DNA from 3 places in the Exiguobacterium acetylicum genome. Region 3 is predicted to be linked to each of the others. Evidence: riboswitches for the same ligand, from Rfam matches in the RefSeq annotation. Region 3 holds a riboswitch; each other region holds the start of a gene.

Region 1 (5,704 bases), 400 kb from region 3:
AAGCAAGCACGCAGTTTTGTTTCGACGTATGCGTTTCATCATCTAACAGATGAGGAAAAGGGAGAAGCGATCGAACTGATGGCATCACATTTACCGGCAGACGGAAAAATCGTCTACGCGGATACGATGTTCGTCTCAGAAGAGGCACGCTTGCAAACGATTCGTGAAGCACGTGCTCAAGGGTTCGACGCGTTAGCGGAAGATCTCGAACGCGAGTTTTACCCATTGATTCCAGTTATGGAAGAATTGTTTACAGCACGGGGATTCACTGTTAAATTTATACAATACAATCACTTCGTCTGGCTCGTAGAAGCCGAGAAAATGGGGGAATAAATCATGGCACTTCAAAAAATGAACGTCGAAAGCTTTAACCTGGATCACACGAAAGTCAAAGCACCTTATATCCGCGTCGCGGGTTATAAAGAAGGTAAAGTTGACCAAGTCGTCAAATACGATATCCGTTTCACACAACCAAACGTTGAGCAAATGCCGATGCGTGCGATGCACACACTCGAGCACTTACTTGCTGAAAACATCCGCAACTACTCGGATGATGTCATCGATGTCTCGCCGATGGGATGCCAAACAGGTTTCTACATGGCGATGATGAACTTCGACTCGGTCGAAAAAATGAGCGAACTCGTTGAGAAGACGTTGAAAGACGTCCTCGCAGCAGAAGAGATTCCAGCGCAAAACGAAGTCCAATGTGGATTTGCGAGCGCACATGACCTCAAAGGAGCGAAGCACTATGCCGAGAAAATGCTTGCCGGTCGTGATGAATGGGACATCGTCTTCGGATGATCGCGAACAACGTCCGCGACCTCGTCGGAAACACACCACTCTACGAGATCACTTCATTCGATTTGCCTGCTGGTACGCGCATTTTGGCGAAGCTCGAATGGATGAACCCTGGGGGCAGCGTCAAAGACCGCCTTGGCATTCAACTCGTTGATGCAGCAATCGAAAACGGACACGTGACACCAGGCGGTACGATCATCGAGCCGACAGCCGGGAATACCGGCATCGGCTTGGCGCTCGCCGCTAAGAAATACGATCTCAAAGTCATCTGTGTCGTTCCGGAAAAATTCAGTCATGAAAAGCAGACGTTGATGCGGGCACTCGGCGCAACCGTCGTCAACACGCCGACTGAACTCGATATGCAAGGGGCCATCGACCGGGCAAAAGAACTCGGTCAGGAAATTCCGAACAGTTACGTTCCGTTACAATTCGAAAACGAAGAGAACCCAGTCACGTATCAGCGGACACTCGGTCCTGAGCTGATTGTGGACTTGCCGCACATCGACTGGTTCGTTGCCGGTTGTGGTTCAGGTGGTACGTTCGCCGGAACAGCGGACTTCTTAAAACAACGTCTCGGTACAAAAGCAGCAATCGTCGAACCGGAAGGCTCCGTCTTAAATGGTGGTCCAGCCGGTCCGCATAAGACAGAAGGTATCGGTACAGCGAAATGGCCAAGTCTCGTTCCGCGTGAACTCGTCGACGAGATTCATACGATTTCTGACCGCGATGCATTTGACGCGGTTCATACACTCGCCGCTCGCGAAGGATTACTCGTCGGTAGTTCAGCAGGTGCAGCGCTCGTTGCTGCGCTTGATATCGCGAAGCGTCACCCCGGCAGTACGATCGTCACCGTCTTCGCAGACAGTGCCGAACGCTACTTGAGCCAACAAATCTTTGAAAAGGTGGACGAAACTCATGCGTAAGAAGACAGCATTGATTCATGGAGGAACAGGTGTCGACCGGGCAACAGGAGCCGTCACACCGCCGATCTATCAAACAAGCACATACAAACAGGATAAAATCGGTCAACTCAAGGACGGATACGAATACTCACGGACAGCGAACCCAACACGGACGAGCATCGAACGATTGATTGCGGATCTCGAGGGCGGTGCACGTGGTTTTGCCTTCGGTTCTGGGATGGCAGCGATCCATGCCGTCTTCCACTTGCTTGAGTCTGGCGACCACATCGTCATGACAGATGACGTCTACGGTGGTACGTTCCGCTTGATGCAACGCGTCTTACCGAAGTTCAACATCGAAGTGACATTCGTCGATACGACGGACCTTGCAGCGACGGAAGCAGCGATCCAAGACAACACGAAGATCGTCTACGTCGAAACACCGACGAACCCGTTGTTGAAAGTTACGGACATCGCAGCCATCGCAACGATTGCCAAACGTCACGATCTTAAACTCGTCGTCGATAACACGTTCGCGACTCCATATCATCAACAACCACTCGCGCTCGGTGCAGACATCGTCTTGCACAGTGCGACGAAATACATCGGCGGACACTCAGACGTCGTCGCTGGACTTGTCGTCGTCAAAGATGATGCGCTCGGCGAAGAGCTTCACTTCATTCAAAACTCGACAGGCGGCGTGCTTGGACCGCAAGACAGCTTCTTGCTCGTCCGTGGTCTTCGTACACTCGGTATACGGATGGATGCGATCGAAGAGACAGCCCATGATCTCGTTGCGTTCCTGCAAGCGCAAGACATCGTCTCGAACATCTTCTACCCGGGACTTGCATCGCATCCTGGTCACGAGATTCAAGCGAAACAAGCGACTGGATTTGGTGGGATGATCAGCTTTGATGTCGGTTCAGCAGCGAACGCAGAAAAACTCGTCGAGGCGACACACTTCTTCACACTCGCTGAGAGTCTTGGTGCCGTCGAGAGTCTGATTTCCGTTCCTGCACGGATGACGCACGCGTCGATCCCAGCAGAACGTCGGGCAGAACTCGGTATCACGGACGGTCTCGTTCGGATTTCAGTTGGACTTGAAGACGCGGAAGATTTGAAAGAAGACTTAACACGTGCTTTCACGTTCCTCGAAAAAGTTTCTGAAAAAACTGTTTGACAACAAAAATAACCCCTGCTAATATTCAGAATATATTCTACAAACTTAATACCGAAACTCTTATCGAGAGTGGTGGAGGGACTGGCCCGATGAAACCCGGCAACCGCGGATCTAATCCGAAGTGGTGCTAATTCCAGCAGACAAAAGTCTGGGAGATGAGAGCAAATGGTTTTGTGTACTGGAAAGTGCGCGCGTTTGCTCTAAAACGCGCGCACTTTTTTTATTTTAGGAGGGACAGTTGTGATTCGTTTACAAGACGTAGGAAAGATTTATCGCTCAAAGCGCGGAGCGGTCGAAGCCGTCGCGAATGTCGATCTGACAATCGAGCGCGGTGAAATTTTTGGAATAATCGGTTATTCCGGAGCAGGGAAATCGACCTTGATCCGATTGCTGAATATGCTCGAGGCACCAACGAGTGGTTCGATCCAAATCGATGGTGTTGAAATGACATCACTCAAACCTAAGGAATTACGAGGCGTCCGCAAGAATGTCTCGATGGTCTTTCAGCACTTCAACTTACTATGGTCACGGACGGTTGAAGAGAACATCATGTTCCCACTCGAACTCGGTGGCTTCCCGAAAGCACACCGTAAGGAACGGGTTGCGGAACTGATCCAACTCGTTGGTTTGGATGGACGCGAAAAAGCCTATCCGTCGCAATTATCCGGTGGTCAAAAGCAACGTGTCGGTATCGCTCGGGCACTGGCATCGAACCCGGATGTTCTCTTATGTGACGAGGCAACGAGTGCACTCGATCCGAAGACGACGGACTCAATCCTTGAGTTACTCGTCGACATCAATGAAAAATTGAAACTGACGATCGTCTTGATCACACATGAGATGCACGTCATTCAAAAAATCTGTCACCGGGTCGCCGTCATGGAAGCCGGTAAAATCGTCGAGCAAGGACCGGTCGCAGAAGTCTTCCGTCATCCGAAGCAAGCGATGACGAAGGAGTTCGTCAAACAATTGACGTCGCCGTCGGAAAACGAGTTGACGTTCGCGAAACTACGCGAACGGTACCCAACCGGAAAAATCGTTCAGTTGACGTTCGTCGGATCTACAGCGGAAAGCCCGATCCTCGCGGAAGTCATGAAGGATTCGCCGGTCCTGTTCAATATCATCGGCGGAAACGTCGGTCAATCACAGGAAGGGGCACTCGGTACACTGTTCATTCAGTTGATCGGGGAAACAGAAGCAACACAAGCGGTCATCACGAAGCTTCAAGCCAGTGATGTTGAAGTGGAGGTGGATCACCGATGATTTCATTCTTTGACAACCTAGACTGGGACATGGTGTGGGAAGCGACAGGCAGTACCGTCTATATGACGGCAATCGCTGGTGTTTCGACATTCGTTCTCGGTTTGATCATTGGTTTGCTATTGTATGCGACAAACGAAGAGTTATTGTTCAAGAATCGGGCGTTTTATTCAGTGTTGAGCTTGATCGTCAACGTCTTCCGTTCGATTCCGTTCATCATCTTACTGATCTTATTGATTCCATTTACGACAGCGATCGTCGGTTCGTTCCTCGGACCAACGGCAGCATTACCGGCACTGATTTTCGGTGCTGCACCATTTTACGGTCGGATGGTTGAACTCGCGTTACGTGAAGTCGATAAAGGTGTCATCGAGGCAGCTGAATCGATGGGGGCGACGAAGTTCCAAATCATCTATAAAGTCTTAATCCCGGAAGCGTTGCCTGCCATCGTTTCTGGTATCACGGTCACACTCGTCTCACTTGTCGGTTATACGGCAATGGCCGGAGTAGTCGGCGGAGGTGGACTTGGGGACATGGCCTTCATCGAAGGATTCCAGCGTTCTCAAAACGATGTCATCGTCATTGCGACACTCTTAATCTTAGCGATCGTCTTCGTCATCCAAATCATTGGTGATTTGCTGATCCGTGCGATCGATAAACGTTAATTCAAAACTTAATCATATTGGAGGAATCATTCATGAAAGTTTGGAAAAAATTCGTAGGTACTGCCGCTGTATCCGTCTTAGCAATCAGCCTTGCTGCATGTGGCGAAAAATCATCAGGATCAGGTAGCGACGACAAAACACTTGTCATCGGTGCTTCAAACGTACCGCACGCTGAGATTCTTCAGCACGTTAAAAAAGAATATGAAGCAAAAGGTTACAAGCTTGAAATCAAGAAGTTCCAAGATTACGTACTTCCGAACAAAGCACTCGCAGCGAAAGAAATCGATGCGAACTACTTCCAGCACGTACCGTATCTTGAGCAACAAGAGAAAGAAAACAAATCGTATAAGTTCGCGAACGCAGGTGGCGTTCACGTTGAACCACTCGGTATCTACTCGAAGAAATACAAGTCACTCGATAAGTTACCAAACGGTGCAACGATCCTGACGAGCTCAAACGTCGCGGAACGCGGTCGTGTCTTGACGTTCCTTCAAAACGAAGGATTGATTAAACTCAAAGACGGTAAAACGACAGATGCACAACTCGGTGATATCGCAGAGAACCCGAAGAAACTTAAGTTCAAGACGAACATCGAAGCATCACTGCTTCCGCAAGCTTACAAAAACAATGAAGGCGACGCCGTCCTCATCAACACGAACTATGCGATCGATAACGGTCTGAACCCGTTGAAAGACGCGATCGCTTCAGAAGATGAGTCGTCACCATACGTCAACATCATCGTTACACGTGACGGCGATGAAAAAGACAAGCGTGTCACAGCACTTCTTGACGTTCTGCACGAAAAGAAAAACCAAGATTGGATCCTCGACAAGTACAAAGGTGCGGTCGTTCCAGTCAGCAAATAAGTTCACCGAAACCGGCATCCTTCCTATATAATG
Region 2 (5,704 bases), 790 kb from region 3:
ATGTCGCTAACGCTTCCTTGGCACGCTGTATGTAACGGCGTTGGGATACGAAGCCAGTCATCGTTCCGTCCGTCAACAGATCGAGACAGATATTCTCAGCGACCGTCAAATACGGGACAAGCGCCACATCGACCTCTTGTTGGACGAGGTCGATTCCAATCTGTTTCGCATCACGTGGTGATGTGATGGACAACTCCTTCCCGTCGAGACGGATCGTTCCTTCGTCCGCCGTTTCCGCTCCGGATAAGACTTTCATCAACGTCGACTTACCGGCACCATTCGCACCGACAAGCGCGTGGATTTCACCGGATTTCACTTCAAACGAGACTTGTTTTAAGGCTTGCACTCCTGGAAACGCCAGTGAAATCCCGGTCATCTTCAAGTGATGATTGGTAGACGTCATTGTTTTTTATGGACGTCACGCAACCGGTCCATCCACGGTTCATTGAATTTGTCCGATGTACTCCATCCTTTGATGATCGTATCGAGATTGTACATCGTCGTATCCTGCTTCAACGCCTTCTGCTCCACGAGTTTCGCGTCGAGATCAAAGCTGTCCGGTGTCTTCTCGCCAGCGATTTTCTTAGCCAGTAATCGCATATCCGTTTGTCCAATCAAGAATGGATCCACCGCACTCGTCGAGACCCAGTTACTGTCTTTTTCACGCATCAGGTTGATATCCTGATTCGAGACATCGATCGAGATCAGCGGGATTTCTTGACGTTTATTATCCTTGAGCGATTTGTAAGCCCCTTTTGCGACTTCGTCCCACGCTCCCCAAACCGCATCAATGCTTCCTTTCGGATATTTCGCGAGAATCGCATTCATCTTCGTTGCGATATCCCCTTGGACATCTTGGAAGTTTGTCGGTCCAACCGTCTCAAGCGTTTTGATCTTACCGTCTGCTTCGTACGTCTTGTAGATTTCCTGACGACGATCGAGCGGGGCAAAACCTGGTCCGAACCAAAGTTTGATGACACGGACCGGCTTTTTGTCCGTCACCTTCGTCACTTCATCAAGGGATAGCTTCGCGAGTTGATGATCGTTTTGGAACGTTTCCGTCACACCTTTTAACGCCGTTCCTTTTTTCTTCGTGACCGTATCAAACGTCACGACCTTAAGTCCTTTATCGACCGCCGGTTTGATCATGTCATAGGCGTAGTCTTCCTTACCATGCGAGATGATGAGCCCATCATAATCTTGCTGAATCGCTTGTGCGACCAGTTCCTTGAACTTGACGTCATTGCCTTCTGAGATGAACGTGCTGACTTTAAAGCCGAGCGCTTCGCCTTCACTTCGTGCGCCATCAAGGAATTGTTTCGTATGGTCGTCCGATGCCAGGTTGCGGATGACGGCGATCTTGACGTCCGATTGAACCCCTTTTGGTACATCCTTGACGACCTTCGTCGTCGTCGCTTCTCCATTCGCACAAGCCGCTAGTAACAGTGCCGGTGCTAGGACGGCGTAAGCTAGTTTTTTCATGACATATCTCCTTATCCGAGGGGTTGAAGCCCTGTTAATTGTTCAATCGTTTCTTCATTCGGTTGCGTGATGACACCAAGTTCGGTAATGATGCCTGTGATTAAGGTGTGTGGTGTGACATCAAACGCTGGGTTGAAGACGGCGACGCCTTCCGGTGCTGTCGCAATACCTTGGACAGTCGTCACTTCCTGCGGATCACGTTCTTCGATTTCGATCGCGTCTCCGGAAACGAGCGAGAAGTCAAATGTTGAGAGCGGTGCTGCGACGTAAAACGGAATACCAAAAGCTTGCGCGAGCAATGCCAATTGGAACGTCCCGATTTTATTCGCCGTATCTCCGTTTCGTGTAATGCGGTCGGCACCGACGATGATCGCATCGATCTGTTTTTCTTTCAGCGTGTGAGCGACCATGTTGTCCGTAATTAACGTGACATCGATCCCGGCACGTTGCAGCTCCCATGTCGTCAGCCGTGCTCCCTGCAGTAACGGTCGCGTCTCACTCGCAAAAACGGATAATTCGATGCCGCGTTCTTTTGCGATGTAGAACGGCGCAAGTGCCGTTCCATAAGCAGCGGTCGCAATCGACCCAGCATTACAAATCGTTAGGATCCGGTCGCCTGACTGGAACAATTCCAGTGCATGAATCCCGATTTGACGTGACGTCTGCGCATCCTGGTCGTATAAGGCGACCGTCCGTTTTTCCAACCGTTCGCGGATCTCTTCTACCGACGTCCCGTCTTGAATGATTGGATTCAATTGATTGAGGACATTTCGCAAGTTGACGGCCGTCGGTCGTGTCGCGAGTAACGTCGCCGATGTCTCAAGCAAGACTTGCTTGTAGACCGGAAGCGCCGCTTCAAACCGGTACGCTTCTTGAACGAGTACGAATCCCCCGAATAAGCTGATCGCAGGTGCGCCCCGAACGCGCAGTTGTTTAATCGCCTCAACCGCTTGCGCAAGATCAGCAATGACTTCATAGTGCTCTTCTTGCGGTAGACGTGTCTGATCGAGAATCGTCAAGACACGATCTTCGTAACGGATACTTTGAACGAATGTAGTCATCGGCTGAGTTCCTCCGTTACGTCAAAGTTTCGTAAATCATCGAATGTCCGGCATTCTGTACGGCGTTTGATTAACGCTGTTCCTAGACGGAGCGCGTGACGTTTCCGCTCTAAGCGTTCCGTCGTTGAATCGATTGATTCTAAATCAGCGACCGGTGCAAGACCAATCGTCCGCCGAATCAATTCGCAACCGGCAAAGCCAAGGGCATCCTGCAAGATCGTGCTCAGTACATCATCGACGAGTCCTGATGCCTGGAATGGTTCGACGGCTTCCCGTTCCCATAATGCACGGAACGTTGAAGCGAACGTCAGCCAGAACGTATCGATATCCTTGATTCGGGCGTCACGTCGTGTAGGGTAATCCGGATATGCCGCGAAGAATAGATGCGCAATGAACTGCCCGACATCGAATCCGAATGGACCATAAAAGGCGAATTCAGGGTCGATGACTTTCGTTTCCGTCGCCGAGGCGAAGATGCTTCCTGTATGTAGATCGCCGTGCAGCAATGCATCTCCTTTCGTGATGAAGAGCGCTTCAAGTTTTGCGACTTCGCGTTTCAACTCATCGTCTGCCCATAGACGTGCCACCTCTTCTTCGAGTCCGGTTTCAATCTCGTTCGTCTCCGCGTCATGAAACGGATCCGTGAAGATTAATTTTTCCGTGATGTCGCACAAGTCTGGATTGTAGTACGTTCGGGCGACACGTTTCTTTTCAACCGGACCAAGCGCAAAGTCCGATGTATGGAATAACGTCCGAGCGAGATAAGAACCGATATGTTCCGCAAGCAACGGATACTGTTCACCTGCGAGTAAACCGCTTCGAACGATCGTCAGATGTGAAAGATCTTCCATGACCGTATACGCCTCTTCATGACTAGCATGAAAAACACGTGGCACGAACGGTACGGCATGCCGTGCGAATTCACGGAGTGCGGATTGCTCGATCCACGCTCGTTCGAGCGATAACGGCCAGCTCTCCCCGACGACCTTCGCATATGGTAATGCTTGTTTTAAAATCAAGCGATGTTCGCCTTCTCGAATCCGAAAGACGAGGTTGAGGTTCCCGTCGCCAATCTCTTCTGCTTCGACGGCTCCATCGCCGATCAGTCCTAATGTCCGAACACGATCAATCGCGTCCTGTTCCGTGAATGCTTTATATGTCATCTCAGTTTCCCCCTATGTGATACACGAAAAAGCGCCTCTTTTCGTCATCGAAAAGAGGCGCAGAAAAGTCACTGCGTCCTCTTATCTCTCAGACGAAACGTCTGTTGGATGTAGCACCGTGCCTAGTGGTCGGTTGCTGCGGCGTCATCGGGCCAATTCCCTCTGCCAACTCGCGATAAGAGTCGTATGTAGTTGTCGTGTGTGATATTGATTTGAATCTTACGCAATCAACTTCCTCGCTGTCAAATCGAAATCAAGCAGAAACGGACATCATTTTTAAGTCATCTATAGAAAGAGTATTTTCAAAAAAATAAATTTTCTAAAAATAGTTTGACAAGTCACGATTCTCATGTAAAAATTGCAATTAGATTTCACAATTTCATCCAATTCTTATCAAGAGCAGACGGAGGGACAAGCCCTACGATGTCGCAGCAACCGACCTTTTGGCACGGTGCTAATTCTTGCAGCTACTAAGCTGACAGATAAGAGTCCACGTTCGAATCATTCATGGTCTCTTGTCGCTGACGAGAGACCATTTTTTTGTTGAAGGAGGAAAGACATGGCTTATATCACTGCTACTTATCAATTGACTGCCCGTGATCGACTCGAGCAACGCGCTGAACAACTCGCGCTTGGTCTGACAGTCGGTTCTTGGACGGAACTGAATCATCTCGAACAACAACAACTCGCCTCGTTCAAAGGGGAAGTCGTACATACCGAAGAGCGCGATGGCAAAGGATATATCACGATTCGTTACCCGGAACATAACGTATCGCGCGACTTTTCTGCGATTCTGACGACCGTCTTCGGGAAACTTTCACTCGACGGTGAAATCAAATTAACGGAATTGCTACTACCCGATACATTTACGTCGGACTTTCCAGGTGCAAAGTTCGGGATCGAAGGGGTCCGTTCCTTGATCGGTGTCGAAGATCGCCCATTATTAATGAGCATCTTCAAAGGAGTCATCGGACGCGATTTATCGTTCCTTCGTGATCAACTCGAAGGACAACTCGCTGGTGGGATCGATCTCGTCAAAGACGATGAGATCCTATACGACAATCCATTGACACCGACGATTGACCGGGCACGGATCGGACGTGAGGTCATCGATGCTCACTTCCAACGGACCGGTAAACGTGCGTTATATGCGATCACACTCAGCGGTCCCGTCTTTACGCTCAAGGATCAAGCCAAGCGATTGATTGATGCTGGAGCGACTGCTTTCTTGCTGAATACCTTCACATACGGACTCGACGTCTTACGCGAACTGGCAAGTGATCCGGAAATCAACGTTCCGATCTTCAATCATCCGGCATATAGCGGTGCGTTGATCGCTAGCCCGAATCACGGAGTCGCAGCTCCTGTCTTACTCGGCACATTACCGCGCGCTGCTGGAGCAGACTTGACGCTATTCCCGTCTCCTTACGGCAATGTCGCTTTGCCAAAGGATGTCGCTCGTGGCATCGCGGTCGAAGCGACCCGTCTCGGGCAGACGAAATCGATCTTCCCGGTTCCTTCAGCCGGTATTCATCCTGGACTCGTCGCTCAACTCGTACGGGACTTCGGGATCGATTCCGTCATCAACGCCGGTGGCGGCGTACATGGTCATCCGCAAGGTGCTGCGGCTGGCGTCATTGCTTTCCGTCAGGCACTCGATGCGGCACTCGCAAATGAATCCCTATCGACGGCAGCATCGCGTCATGAAGAATTACGAATTGCCCTCGACGCTTGGGGGATCAAGTCATGACCGTACGGATTCTTTGTGACTTCGACGGGACGGTGACGACACAGGATAACATCATCGCACTCATGCAGGCATTTGCGCCAGCGAGTGACTTCGAACCGTTGAAACACGGCGTACTCGACCGGACGTTATCGATCCAGAGTGGCGTCGGGCAAATGTTCTCACTTCTGCCGTCTGACGGAAAAACAGCCTATCTTGACTTTTTGTTGGAGCGTGCGGTCATTCGCGACGGATTTTCGGAGTTACTGCAG
Region 3 (5,704 bases):
TTACTTAGTGTGGAAGCCGTCAACGGTGAAGCACCGGATACTGCCCGTAACCGTTTATTCTTCCCGGCACTGACACCGATCTATCCGGACCGATTGATGCGACTTGAGACAGAACCACGCCATCTATCCGTTCGTGTCATGGATATGATTGCACCGGTTGGGTTTGGTCAACGTGGTTTGATCGTCGCACCACCAAAAGCAGGGAAGACATCACTTCTCAAAGAAATCGCAAACTCGATTCAGGAGAATCATCCGGATGTCGAACTGATCATTCTCTTGATTGATGAGCGACCGGAGGAAGTGACGGATATTGAGCGTTCAGTTCCGGGAGCAGACGTCGTCAGCTCGACGTTTGACGAAACACCAGACAACCACGTCCGGATTTCTGAGCTTGTCCTCGAGCGGGCGATGCGACTCGTCGAACACAAGAAGGATGTCGTCATCTTGATGGATTCGATCACGCGTCTGACACGTGCCTATAACTTAACGGTACCGCAAAGCGGTCGGACGCTCTCAGGGGGGATCGACCCGGCTGCGTTCCATAAGCCAAAACGATTCTTTGGGGCAGCGCGAAACATCGAACACGGTGGTAGTTTAACGATTCTTGCGACAGCACTCGTTGAGACAGGATCACGCATGGATGACGTCATCTATGAGGAGTTCAAAGGGACGGGTAACATGGAGTTGCATCTTGATCGTAAGCTGTCAGAGCGTCGGATCTTCCCAGCGATCGACATTCGGAAGTCCGGTACACGGAAGGAAGAACTCTTGCTTCCAAAAGAGCAACTCGATGCGCTTTGGACGATTCGCCGGACGATGAATGAGTCGAACGAGTTCGTCGATACGTTCCTACGGAAGATTCGCGATACGAAAAATAATGAAGAATTTTTCGTTGAACTCGAGAAAGAAAAGAAGAAGACGGTCCGACGCGCACCGGCTAAACCGCGTACCGTCAAGAAGGAAACGACGACGGAAAAATAACTATTGCGACGCGTAAAAAAATCGTTTAGTATAGGAAGGTAACTTACTCTGGCTCAGCAAATGAACCAGGGCGGAAGGAGAGAAATCAACCATGAAACAAGGAATTCACCCTAACTACAACAAAGTAGTATTTATGGATTCAACGACTGAGTACAAATTCTTAAGCGGTTCTACTCGTTCTTCGAACGAAACGATCACTTGGGAAGATGGTAACGAGTACCCACTCATCCGTGTGGATGTGTCTTCAGACTCGCACCCATTCTACACAGGTCGTCAAAAGTTCAACGCGGCAGATGGTCGTGTCGATCGCTTCAACAAAAAATACGGCCGCAAGTAATCACTTGTCGGTTCTTAAAAAAACAGCCTGCCTCCATTATGGAAGCAGGCTGTTTTTGTATAGACTGAATTGTGAACGATACGCGAGATACGTCTTCAAGACGAAGGAGAAGGCGATTCCACCGGCAATCCCGATTAAATACGGCATGACTTCCGGATGTGCCAAGATATAGTCCACGACTTTGTGGAACGAGAGATGACGACCGACAAAGTAGCCAGCGCCTAAGAACACGCTGATCCAAATCAACGCACCTGTATACGCATAACTCGCAAACACGCGAAACGGCATTTTCGAGACACCTGCAAAAAAGGCAGAGAGTTGGCGGAGACCAGGTATGTAGTAACCGATGATTAGGACCGATTTTCCGTAACGACGAAATCCGGCTTCAGCGGAAAGAATATGTTTTTCTGAGATACGCATTTTCGGTCCGACGCGGTGTAATAGTGGCATACCGAGTTTTAATCCGAGTAAATAGCTGATCGTCATCCCGATACAACTGCCGGCGTAAGCGGCGAGAATCGTACCGACGAGTGGTAGATTGCCTTGATGCATCCAAAAACCGGACAGGACGAGCAGGGTCTCATCAGGAACCGGCAATCCCACGATACCACCTGCGAGAAGGACGGAGAGACCAAGGGCACCATATTGGTGCAGGATGTCATGTAAGAGATGATGAATCGGGGACACCTTCTTTCGTGAGAGTCTTCTTCTTCAGTGTACAGGAAATAGGGGACGGTTGGAATGAAAGGACAAAAATTCTAGGTAAAGAAAAAATGAATTTTGATTTCCGGAAGTCAACCCTTTTTCTCGATACCGTTTCGGGCTATACTCGTTAAAGTGACTATTTTTAGAGGACGGTGTCGGACGATGATGCATGTAATAAATCAGTACGGCTGGATCGAAGTAATTTGTGGCAGTATGTTTTCCGGGAAATCGGAAGAGTTGATTCGTCGTGTCAGACGGGCGCAGTACGGCAAACTGCCCGTTCAAGTATTCAAGCCGGCAATCGACGACCGGTACCATGAAGAGCATGTCGTCTCTCATATCGGCAACTCCGTCGTGGCGATTCCGATGGCGACGAGTCGCGATCTCTACGCAGCAGTAGCAGAAGAAACACAAATCGTCGGAATCGATGAAGTTCAATTCTTTGATGATGAGATCGTACAAGTCATCGAAGCACTCGCACAAGACGGAAAACGCGTCATTTGTGCAGGTCTTGATCAAGATTTCCGGGCAGAGCCATTCGGCAAGATGCCGGAATTACTGGCGCGCGCAGAATTCGTGACGAAGCTGCAAGCCATCTGTCTTTCGTGTGGGGATCCGGCTTCCCGGACACAACGGTTGATTGATGGAAAACCAGCGAACTACGATGATCCGATCATCCTAGTAGGCGCTTCAGAATCGTATGAGCCACGATGCCGCCATTGCCATGAGGTGCCTGGAAAACCGAAGCCGCTCCAGTCGGTGCAGCACCAAGAAAATTAAAAAAAGACGAACCGATCGCGGTCGTCCTTTGATGTAGCAGCTATTCGCTTTTAAGTGAATAGCTGTTTTTTTTATTATCCCGTTTCCTGTGAGAACCGGCTTGAGCGTTCGATGAAGCGGATCGTCTCACGAACGATCAAATCCTGATCATAATCGAGTGTCGCGACGTGATACGAGTTGAGTAAACAGTAGCTGCGTTTATCATTCGTCCCGATATGTTGATGCAGATAATCTGAGCTCGATGGCGGAACGACGTGATCCGTCGCCGAGTAAAGAATCAAGGTCGGTAGAAGGATCGATCCAAGACGTCCTTTCGTCTCGTCCATCAGACGAACGAGTTCGAACGCACAACGGCTCGGAACGAGGTCATAGATGATTTCGAAAGCAGACCGCTTGATGTCCGGTGCCCCTTCCGGTAAATACTGTGGACCGTCGTCGAACGAGAGTGCTTCATAGGATGGAACGGAAAGGGCAGCATTAATCGTAATGATGCCGGCGAACGGAATGCCGTCAGCGGCGAGTGACAGTGCAAGCGTCGCCCCCATCGATTGACCGATGACGAAGACTTGATCGCATGTTTCTTGTAAACGTTCATAGCCGTCTTGCAGGCTTTGCTTCCAACATCGAGCAGTCGATTGTTCAAACTCGCGGACGTTCGTTCCATGTCCACGTAAGCGCGGGGCATAGACGGTAAAACCTTCAGCAGCGAATGCCTCACCGACGTCTCGGACACTTTGCGGTGTCGCATTAAAACCATGACAGATTAGAATGCCGATCGGTCCACCTTGAAAATAAAACGCTTCAGCACCAGTCAGTACAGGATAGTTCATCATTACTATTTTTCCTCCATTCATGAAAAAAACTCGTCGACGTCACTGCTTGGACGCCCACGAGTTTTTCACCGTATCATCCAAAGCCGCGCTTTGCTGGTCGGAGCACCTTACAGATTGCAGGTTGCCGTGAAGTCATAGAGCCAGGTCTCTCGTTCACTCTTGATAAATATCATATTGGAATTGTCGGAATAATCATTGAAACGATGGTAGCACGTTCGAAAATGACTTGTCAAATCGTTCTTGACGAATCATGATCCGTTCATTAAGCTAATTCATAACTTGTTCATCCATCGATATGCGCCAAATGGATTATTTTTGCAAAGTTGGTTGACTTTTAAAGTTCCGACCCGTAATGTAAAAATTAGTTTTACGACATAAGCAACAACGCAACAACGCACATACGAATTTCATACCGCAATACTTATCCAGAGAGGTGGAGGGACTGGCCCTACGAAACCTCGGCAACAGACTCATTATGAGCACTGTGCCAATTCCATCAGACAGATGTCTGAGAGATGAGTGGAGTGGATTCTGCCACTGTGCGGATCCAGGTCTCTTCTTGTTTCTCAAGAAGGGACCTTTTTTGTTGAATGAAGGGGGAAAACGGAATGATCGCATTTCATCAAGTCAAAAAAACGTACGTCACGAAAGATCAGGCGATCGCAGCGCTCGACGGTGTCGACCTGACGATCGAAAAAGGCGAAATCTTTGGTGTCATCGGCTTTAGCGGTGCCGGAAAAAGTTCACTGCTCCGCTGTGTCAATCTGTTAGAACGACCGACGTCAGGAACGGTGACGGTCGATGGGGAAGATTTAACGCAACTGTCTCCGAAAAAATTACGCCAAGCAAAACAACGGATCGGGATGATCTTTCAGCACTTCAATCTATTGAATGCGAACACGGTCTTTACGAATGTCGCGAAACCACTCGTTCTCGCAGGCGTCAAGAAAGACGAGATTCGCCGCCGGGTAACGGAGTTACTCGAATTCGTCGATCTCGCGGACAAGGCGGATCATTATCCGGATCAATTGTCGGGTGGGCAGAAACAGCGCGTTGGTATCGCCCGGGCACTCGCGACGCAACCTTCCGTCCTCTTATGTGACGAAGCGACGTCAGCCCTCGACCCCCAGACGACACATCATATTCTCCAGTTATTAAAACGGATCAATGCCGAGTACGGGATCACGATTCTCTTAATCACCCACGAGATGGGCGTCATTCGTGAAATTTGCGACCGGGTCGCCGTCATCGAAGCTGGAAAGTTGATCGAGTCAGGAATGGTCTTCGACGTCTTTTCAAACCCGCAGACTGAGACAGCGAAAAACTTCGTCCGCTCCGTCATGCACGACGAGATTCCAGCATCGATTCGCCAGTTGATCGAGTCCCGGAATGCGAATCCGATCTATAAGATTCATTTCCTCGGACACCATACCGGTCAACCGCTCTTATCGCAAGTCGCAAAACGCTTTGACGTCGATGTCAATATCTTGCACGGGAGCATCACAGAATTGCAGGATACGCCGTTCGGCACCTTACTCGTCGAGTTGATTGGTGAGCCGGCTGAAGTGAAGCGAGCGTTACACTACATCGATCAGGCACAGGTGACGGTTGAGGAGGTGCTCGCTGATGCTAGTTAACTACAGTGATATTTGGACAGCATTCTTACAGACGATGACGATGGTCTCCATCTCACTCTTATTCTCAACCTTGATCGGCTTACCACTCGGGATCCTGCTTGTCGTCACGCGAAAAGGCGCATTGCTTGAAAATGTCCCGCTGTTCACGTTCTTCAACAGTATCGTCAATATTTTTCGCTCGATTCCGTTCATCATCTTACTCGTTGCGATCATCCCGTTGACACGGTTGATCGTCCAGACATCGATCGGAACAGAAGCCGCCATCGTCCCGCTCGTCTTTTACGCTGCACCGTACATGGCGCGGCTGATCGAGAGTTCTTTACTCGAAGTCGATAAAGGCGTTCTTGAAGCAGCAGAAGCGATGGGCGCGACACCGTTTCAAACAATTTTCCGCTTCCTCCTACCGGAAGCACTCGGTTCACTCATCCTGA

What was found. A riboswitch is a leader RNA that binds a small molecule or an ion and turns the genes downstream of it on or off. The one in region 3 is predicted to bind S-adenosylmethionine.
Region 1: linked by a shared signal. The riboswitch ahead of K7G97_RS12900 (methionine ABC transporter ATP-binding protein) and the one ahead of K7G97_RS14785 (methionine ABC transporter ATP-binding protein) in region 3 are both predicted to bind S-adenosylmethionine.
Region 2: linked by a shared signal. The riboswitch ahead of mtnK (S-methyl-5-thioribose kinase) and the one ahead of K7G97_RS14785 (methionine ABC transporter ATP-binding protein) in region 3 are both predicted to bind S-adenosylmethionine.

Annotation. Positions count from the first base shown of each region.
Region 1 covers NZ_CP082333.1:2,480,645-2,486,348, reverse strand. The annotation lists gene K7G97_RS12920 (class I SAM-dependent methyltransferase) at 1-333, shown strand, start outside; gene K7G97_RS12915 (S-ribosylhomocysteine lyase) at 337-801, shown strand; gene K7G97_RS12910 (PLP-dependent cysteine synthase family protein) at 798-1,721, shown strand; gene K7G97_RS12905 (bifunctional cystathionine gamma-lyase/homocysteine desulfhydrase) at 1,714-2,880, shown strand; SAM riboswitch class I at 2,938-3,042, shown strand; gene K7G97_RS12900 (methionine ABC transporter ATP-binding protein) at 3,121-4,143, shown strand; gene K7G97_RS12895 (methionine ABC transporter permease) at 4,140-4,805, shown strand; gene K7G97_RS12890 (MetQ/NlpA family ABC transporter substrate-binding protein) at 4,838-5,671, shown strand.
Region 2 covers NZ_CP082333.1:459,425-465,128, reverse strand. The annotation lists gene K7G97_RS02500 (sugar ABC transporter ATP-binding protein) at 1-403, opposite strand, end outside; gene K7G97_RS02495 (sugar ABC transporter substrate-binding protein) at 400-1,482, opposite strand; gene mtnA (S-methyl-5-thioribose-1-phosphate isomerase) at 1,494-2,543, opposite strand; gene mtnK (S-methyl-5-thioribose kinase) at 2,540-3,706, opposite strand; SAM riboswitch class I at 3,785-3,888, opposite strand; SAM riboswitch class I at 4,094-4,195, shown strand; gene K7G97_RS02480 (2,3-diketo-5-methylthiopentyl-1-phosphate enolase) at 4,266-5,456, shown strand; gene K7G97_RS02475 (2-hydroxy-3-keto-5-methylthiopentenyl-1-phosphate phosphatase) at 5,453-5,704, shown strand, end outside.
Region 3 covers NZ_CP082333.1:2,878,130-2,883,833, reverse strand. The annotation lists gene rho (transcription termination factor Rho) at 1-981, shown strand, start outside; gene K7G97_RS14805 (type B 50S ribosomal protein L31) at 1,073-1,318, shown strand; gene K7G97_RS14800 (DedA family protein) at 1,355-2,005, opposite strand; gene K7G97_RS14795 (thymidine kinase) at 2,189-2,803, shown strand; gene K7G97_RS14790 (alpha/beta hydrolase) at 2,878-3,636, opposite strand; SAM riboswitch class I at 3,704-3,805, opposite strand; SAM riboswitch class I at 4,055-4,158, shown strand; gene K7G97_RS14785 (methionine ABC transporter ATP-binding protein) at 4,245-5,273, shown strand; gene K7G97_RS14780 (methionine ABC transporter permease) at 5,263-5,704, shown strand, end outside.